One region of the Alkalihalobacillus phoenicis genome, then DNA from elsewhere that is predicted to be linked to it. Evidence: a T-box and tRNA genes for the amino acid it is inferred to sense, from the RefSeq annotation. Region 1 holds a T-box; the other holds one or more tRNA genes.
What was found. A T-box is a leader RNA that pairs with one kind of tRNA and senses whether it is charged. The one in region 1 lies ahead of leuS (leucine--tRNA ligase), so its partner is inferred to be a tRNA-Leu.
Positions count from the first base shown of each region.

Region 2: it encodes a tRNA-Leu, which carries the amino acid that the T-box ahead of leuS (leucine--tRNA ligase) is inferred to sense. The anticodon was not compared.

Region 1 covers NZ_CP154853.1:385,400-389,280, forward strand. Annotated here, with positions in the region: gene AA0017_RS01765 (TIGR01212 family radical SAM protein) at 1-14, opposite strand, end outside; gene AA0017_RS01770 (MDR family MFS transporter) at 247-1,467, shown strand; T-box leader at 1,516-1,735, shown strand; gene leuS (leucine--tRNA ligase) at 2,043-3,881, shown strand, end outside.
Region 2 covers NZ_CP154853.1:3,985,455-3,989,335, forward strand. Annotated here, with positions in the region: rRNA gene AA0017_RS18780 (16S ribosomal RNA) at 1-645, opposite strand, end outside; tRNA gene AA0017_RS18785 (tRNA-Ala) at 865-940, opposite strand; tRNA gene AA0017_RS18790 (tRNA-Pro) at 949-1,025, opposite strand; tRNA gene AA0017_RS18795 (tRNA-Arg) at 1,048-1,124, opposite strand; tRNA gene AA0017_RS18800 (tRNA-Leu) at 1,139-1,227, opposite strand; tRNA gene AA0017_RS18805 (tRNA-Gly) at 1,241-1,315, opposite strand; tRNA gene AA0017_RS18810 (tRNA-Leu) at 1,327-1,408, opposite strand; tRNA gene AA0017_RS18815 (tRNA-Lys) at 1,420-1,495, opposite strand; tRNA gene AA0017_RS18820 (tRNA-Thr) at 1,505-1,577, opposite strand; tRNA gene AA0017_RS18825 (tRNA-Val) at 1,587-1,662, opposite strand; rRNA gene rrf (5S ribosomal RNA) at 1,673-1,788, opposite strand; rRNA gene AA0017_RS18835 (23S ribosomal RNA) at 1,909-3,881, opposite strand, start outside.

The sequences.
Region 1 (3,881 bases):
TTAACTTGTTTCATCTATATAATCATCCTTTATTTAACGAGCAAATTAACTTTTCTCTTCATATTTTAGCACGCTCCTAAAAGAGAACCAACATCCAAAAAAATCAATTGTCATTTTTAGGATTCTAATATAGTATTAGTATTTAGAGTATCGAAGGAAATAGTTTTGGGGAGAAACAAGTTTTATAAGTTTGCCACAAAGGGTGTTATATAGAAAAGTAAACTAGATAAACAGGGAGAGAGCGAATTGCCCAAATCACTTTGGTTTTTACTTATTGCCGTTGCCGTCCAAATAACAGGGGCTTCTTTTTTATGGCCTTTAAATTCGTTGATTATCCATCAGGAGTTAGGAAAATCATTGACGGTTGCAGGGCTTATATTATTTATCCATTCAGGTGCTGGTGTGTTAGGAAATATGACAGGCGGCAAACTATTTGATAAGATTGGTGCGTATAAAACGATTTTATTAGGGTTAAGTATTGCGGTTGTATCAACTTTTGTTCTTGCCTTTGCTCATTCGACGGTTCTCGGATATACCCTTTGTTTAATTGGGATAGGTTATGGAGCAGGCGCAACTTTCCCTGCGATGTATGCATTAGCAGGGAGTATTTGGCCGGATGGTGGTCGTAAACCATTTAATGCGATGTATGTTGCTCAAAATTTAGGAATTGCTGTAGGGACTGCTTGTATCGGAATCATTGCCTCAGTTGAATTGACAACCGTTTTTTATGCAAATGCTATGGTCTATGTCTTTGTCCTCCTTTTTGTGGCGATTACATTTAGAAAAATTCAACCAAAACAAGAGACTGGAGCAACGGTTTCGATCGAAGCTGCAGCTGTGAAGAAGTTAAGTAAACAAGTGTATTATTCACTTGGATTAGTGCTCGTTAGTTTTTTTATTTGTTGGCTCGCTTATACACAATGGCAAGCAAATGTCTCTGTACATTCACAAAACTTAGGTTTGACATTACAACAATATAGTTTATTTTGGACCGTTAATGGTTTGATGATTGTATTAGCTCAACCGATTTTGTCTATATTTATTAAAAAGTGGGTTACTTCCTTAAGAAGGCAAATGGTTGTAGGGATTGTGTTATTTTTTATCTCTTATGTCGTCCTATCACAAGTAGAGTTTTTTGTAGGATTTATGGTTGCTATGATTATTTTGACAGTTGGAGAAATGTTTTTCTGGCCTGTTGTTCCAACGATTGCCCATAATCTTGCACCTAAAGGAAAAGAAGGCTCCTTTCAAGGAATTGTAAATAGTGTTTCGACAAGCGGGAAGATGGTCGGGCCATTATTTGGTGGTTTATTGGTAGACCTTTATTCTTTTCAAATTATGATTTATGTTCTTTTAGGTTTCATTTTGGTCGCGATTTTTACAGCAAGTATTTATCAGAGGCCATTACAAACACAAAATAAACGAGAAATTGGTCAAAATGAAGAGAATTCCACGTATGACGCTTGACAGTAAGAGTTTCAATTCATACAATACAAATAATAAGTAAAAAAGACGTTTGAAACAAAGGACCAGTAACTATTACCTGGAAAATTCAGAGAGCTGTCGGTTGGTGCGAGTCAGTCAAAAGGATTAGTGAACTCCCCTTTTAGTCTTGAGGATGAATGAAAAGTAATTCTCAACGGGTCATACTCGTTAACAATGCTAAAGTGAGCAAAAGTTATTTTTGCTAATTTGGGTGGTACCGCGGGAATTAATTCAAACTCTCGTCCCTGACAAACAATGTCTTGGGATGAGGGTTTTTTCTATTTTTGTAGAAGCGGCTCCCTAAGATATTGAATCATAAAAATGAGCAAAACCATGAAACACATCATGAAGAATGAGATTTCATTTAGCTACGTCCGTTAGAAGCTCGAGAAAAATCGGTTCGTCTGATGAAGACAAAAAGCGTCTTCAGAAGCCGCCCCTGCCCACAGGACGTGGGTACAAGGCGTTGCGGCAGGATGGCGCGAACTTAGCGTTGATCCTTGATATTCTCGCTTCTGACCGAACAGGCTTCGCTTTATATTTAAGGAGGAAAAATTATGTCTTTTTCACATCAAAAAATTGAAAAGAAATGGCAGCGATACTGGGAAGAAAATAACACTTTCCAAACAACGGAAGATAAGGATAAAGAAAAATTTTATGCATTAGATATGTTCCCGTTCCCATCAGGAGCTGGGCTTCATGTTGGACATCCAGAAGGTTATACGGCGACCGATATTTTATCACGTTTTAAAAGAATGCAAGGTTATAATGTCCTTCACCCGATGGGTTGGGATGCTTTTGGATTACCAGCGGAACAATACGCATTAGATACAGGGAATGATCCAGCGGAATTCACGACTAAAAATATTAATACATTCCGCCGTCAAATTAAATCATTAGGCTTTTCTTATGATTGGGAGCGTGAAGTCGCCACAACGGATCCTGACTATTATAAATGGACACAATGGATTTTCTTAAAGCTTTATGAACATGATTTAGCTTATATTGATGAGGTAGCTGTTAACTGGTGTCCAGCTTTAGGGACGGTTTTAGCGAATGAAGAGGTTATTGATGGCAAAAGTGAACGAGGTGATCATCCGGTAGAACGACGTCCGATGAAACAATGGATGCTTAAAATTACTGCTTACGCTGACCGTTTGATCGATGATTTAGAGGAGTTGGATTGGCCAGAAAGTATTAAAGAAATGCAGCGTAACTGGATTGGACGTTCTGAAGGGGCTGAAGTTACCTTTAAAATTGCCGATCATGATAAAGAAGTGACTGTTTTTACGACAAGACCAGATACATTATTTGGTGCAACTTATATGGTCCTTGCTCCTGAGCATAAGTTTGTTGAGGCAATCACAACTGAAAGCGAACGAGCGAGCGTTGAAGCATATAAAAAAGAGGTATCGTCAAAGAGTGACCTAGAACGGACTGAACTTTCTAAAGAAAAAACGGGTGTTTTTACAGGTGCTTATGCAATTAATCCAGCAAATGGAGAGAAAATCCCAGTTTGGATTGGTGACTATGTTTTAGCCAGTTACGGAACGGGTGCGATTATGGCGGTTCCAGCTCATGATGAGCGCGATTATGAATTTGCAAAAACTTTTAAATTGCCTATTAGAGAAGTAGTGGCTGGTGGTGATGTTTCCAAAGAAGCATATGTTGGGGACGGTAGCCATGTGAACTCTGATTTCTTAGATGGTTTTGGAAAAGAAGAAGCGATTGCAAAAATGATTGATTGGCTAGAAGAAAAAGGTCTTGGTACGAAGAAAGTTACCTATCGTTTACGTGATTGGTTGTTTAGTCGTCAGCGATATTGGGGGGAGCCAATTCCAATTATTCATTGGGAAGATGGTACAATGTCACCGCTAAAAGAGGAAGAATTACCATTAACTCTTCCTGTAATGTCAGAGATTAAGCCTTCTGATACAGGGGAATCTCCACTTGCTAATAATAAAAAATGGTTAGAAGTCGTTGATCCAAAGACAGGCAAAAAGGGACGTCGTGAAACCAATACAATGCCTAACTGGGCGGGAAGCTGCTGGTACTATTTAAGGTATATTGATCCAAAAAATAGTGATGATTTAGCCGATCCAGAAAAATTAAAGCAATGGTTACCAGTTGATATTTATATTGGTGGTCAGGAACATGCAGTTCTTCACTTATTATATGCTCGTTTTTGGCATAAATTTTTATACGATATTGGTGTTGTTCCAACAAAAGAGCCATTCCAAAAGCTTTATAACCAAGGAATGATCTTAGGGGAAAACAATGAGAAAATGAGTAAATCAAAAGGAAATGTTGTTAATCCGGATGAAGTGGTGGAGAGTCATGGTGCAGATACGTTACGTTTATACGAAATGTTCATGGGACCTTTAGATGCTTCCATT
Region 2 (3,881 bases), 1.3 Mb from region 1:
CAATGACCCCTCGGGGTTGAGCCCCGATATTTCACATCAGACTTAAAAGACCGCCTGCGCGCGCTTTACGCCCAATAATTCCGGACAACGCTTGCCACCTACGTATTACCGCGGCTGCTGGCACGTAGTTAGCCGTGGCTTTCTGGTTAGGTACCGTCAAGGTGCCGACCTATTCGAACGGCACTTGTTCTTCCCTAACAACAGAGCTTTACGATCCGAAAACCTTCATCACTCACGCGGCGTTGCTCCGTCAGACTTTCGTCCATTGCGGAAGATTCCCTACTGCTGCCTCCCGTAGGAGTCTGGGCCGTGTCTCAGTCCCAGTGTGGCCGATCACCCTCTCAGGTCGGCTACGCATCGTCGCCTTGGTAAGCCATTACCTTACCAACTAGCTAATGCGCCGCGGGCCCATCCCGTAGTGATAGCCGGAGCCATCTTTTACAAAAGAACCATGTGATTCCTTTGATTATCCGGTATTAGCACCGATTTCTCGATGTTATCCCAGTCTACAGGGCAGGTTGCCCACGTGTTACTCACCCGTCCGCCGCTAACCTCTGGGAGCAAGCTCCCTTTGGTTCGCTCGACTTGCATGTATTAGGCACGCCGCCAGCGTTCGTCCTGAGCCAGGATCAAACTCTCCGTTAAAGGATAAGCTGATTCGCTCATTTTTGCTGGCTAGCTTCAGTTTTCACTGAAGTTCCATTTGCATTGATTTCTCAATGACTAACATTGACGAGATACCTTGTATCTCTTTAATTCGCTTGGCTTTTGTTCAGTTTTCAAAGAACTCGTTTCGCTTTAATAGCGACTTGATTAGTGTAACAAAATCATCTTTGTTTTGTCAACAACTTTTTTAATTTTTTTTGGTGGAGCCTAGCGGGATCGAACCGCTGACCTCCTGCGTGCAAAGCAGGCGCTCTCCCAGCTGAGCTAAGGCCCCATTTTAGATGGTCGGGAAGACAGGATTTGAACCTGCGACCCCCTGGTCCCAAACCAGGTGCTCTACCAAGCTGAGCCACTTCCCGTTTTATTCGTTTTAAAATATAATGGCGCGCCCTGAGAGATTCGAACTCCCGACCTTTTGATTCGTAGTCAAACACTCTATCCAGCTGAGCTAAGGGCGCTTATATATTTTAAATGGTGCCGAGGGCCGGACTTGAACCGGCACGGTAGTCACCTACCGCAGGATTTTAAGTCCTGTGTGTCTGCCAATTCCACCACCCCGGCTATTGACAACCTATGGAGCGGAAGACGGGATTCGAACCCGCGACCCCCACCTTGGCAAGGTGGTGTTCTACCACTGAACTACTTCCGCTCGTATATAAATGCGGGTGAAGGGACTTGAACCCCCACGTCATAAGACACTAGATCCTAAGTCTAGCGCGTCTGCCAATTCCGCCACACCCGCAAATTGTAAAATGGTGAGCCATGAAGGACTTGAACCTTCGACCCTCTGATTAAAAGTCAGATGCTCTACCGACTGAGCTAATGGCTCATCTTACGATGCCGGCCAGAGGACTTGAACCCCCAACCTACTGATTACAAGTCAGTTGCTCTACCAATTGAGCTAGGCCGGCAAAATTAAATGGTGGAGGATGACGGGATCGAACCGCCGACCCCCTGCTTGTAAGGCAGGTGCTCTCCCAGCTGAGCTAATCCTCCAAATATATCTGCCTGGCAACGTCCTACTCTTGCAGGGGGAAGCCCCCAACTACCATCGGCGCTGAAGAGCTTAACGGCCGTGTTCGGCATGGGAACGGGTGTGACCTCTTCGCTATCGCCACCAGACTTTTGACGTCCGATCCCCTATGAAGGGTCTCTTCGTCAAATAGACGTGATGTCTATTGAATTGTTGAGAGGATTCTCTCAAAACTAGATAATCGATAAAACATGATGTCAAGAATAATAATGGATAAGTCCTCGACCGATTAGTATCTGTCAGCTCCACGTGTCGCCACGCTTCCACACCAGACCTATCAACCTCATCATCTCTAAGGGGTCTTACTGGATTAACTCCATGGGAAATCTCATCTTGAGGGGGGCTTCATGCTTAGATGCTTTCAGCACTTATCCCTTCCACACGTAGCTACCCAGCGATGCTCCTGGCGGAACAACTGGTACACCAGCGGTGTGTCCATCCCGGTCCTCTCGTACTAAGGACAGCTCCTCTCAAATTTCCTGCGCCCGCGACGGATAGGGACCGAACTGTCTCACGACGTTCTGAACCCAGCTCGCGTACCGCTTTAATGGGCGAACAGCCCAACCCTTGGGACCTACTTCAGCCCCAGGATGCGATGAGCCGACATCGAGGTGCCAAACCTCCCCGTCGATGTGGACTCTTGGGGGAGATAAGCCTGTTATCCCCAGGGTAGCTTTTATCCGTTGAGCGATGGCCCTTCCATGCGGAACCACCGGATCACTAAGCCCGACTTTCGTCCCTGCTCGACTTGTAGGTCTCGCAGTCAAGCTCCCTTTTGCCTTTGCACTCTACGAATGATTTCCAACCATTCTGAGGGAACCTTTGGGCGCCTCCGTTACTGTTTAGGAGGCGACCGCCCCAGTCAAACTGCCCACCTGACACTGTCCCTGAACCGGATCACGGTCCGAGGTTAGAATGTCAGCACAGTCAGGGTAGTATCCCACCGACGCCTCCACCGAAGCTAGCGCTCCGGCTTCCAAGGCTCCTACCTATCCTGTACAAACTGTACCAACATCCAATATCAAGCTACAGTAAAGCTCCATGGGGTCTTTCCGTCCTGTCGCGGGTAACCTGCATCTTCACAGGTACTATAATTTCACCGGGTCTCTCGTTGAGACAGTATCCAAATCGTTACACCATTCGTGCGGGTCGGAACTTACCCGACAAGGAATTTCGCTACCTTAGGACCGTTATAGTTACGGCCGCCGTTTACTGGGGCTTCAATTCAGAGCTTCTCCCGTAAGGGATAACCCCTCCTCTTAACCTTCCAGCACCGGGCAGGTGTCAGCCCCTATACTTCGCCTTGCGGCTTCGCAGAGACCTGTGTTTTTGCTAAACAGTCGCTTGGATCTTTTCACTGCGGCTCTCTCAGGCTATTCACCTTAATAGAGCACCCCTTCTCCCGAAGTTACGGGGTCATTTTGCCGAGTTCCTTAACGAGAGTTCTCCCGAGCGTCTTAGAATTCTCTTCTCGCCTACCTGTGTCGGTTTACGGTACGGGCACCTCTCACCTCGCTAGAGGCTTTTCTTGGCAGTGTAGAATCAGGAACTTCGGTACTAAATTTCCCTCGCCATCACAGCTCAGCCTTCGCGAGAAGCGGATTTGCCTACTTCTCAGCCTAACTGCTTGGACGCACATATCCATCAGTGCGCTTACCCTATCTTTCTGCGTCCCCCCATTACTCAAACGGTGAGGAGGTGGTACAGGAATTTCAACCTGTTGTCCATCGCCTACGCTTTTCAGCCTCGGCTTAGGTCCCGACTAACCCTGAGCGGACGAGCCTTCCTCAGGAAACCTTGGGCTTTCGACGGAGGGGATTCTCACCCCTCTTTTCGCTACTCATACCGGCATTCTCACTTCTAAACGCTCCACCAGTCCTCACGATCTGACTTCGCTGCATTTAGAACGCTCCCCTACCACTTACACCTGAAGGTGTAAATCCATAGCTTCGGTGATACGTTTAGCCCCGGTACATTTTCGGCGCAGAGTCACTCGACCAGTGAGCTATTACGCACTCTTTAAATGGTGGCTGCTTCTAAGCCAACATCCTGGTTGTCTAAGCAACTCCACATCCTTTTCCACTTAACGTATACTTGGGGACCTTAGCTGATGGTCTGGGCTGTTTCCCTCTTGACTACGGATCTTAGCACTCGCAGTCTGACTCCCGAGGATAAGTAATTG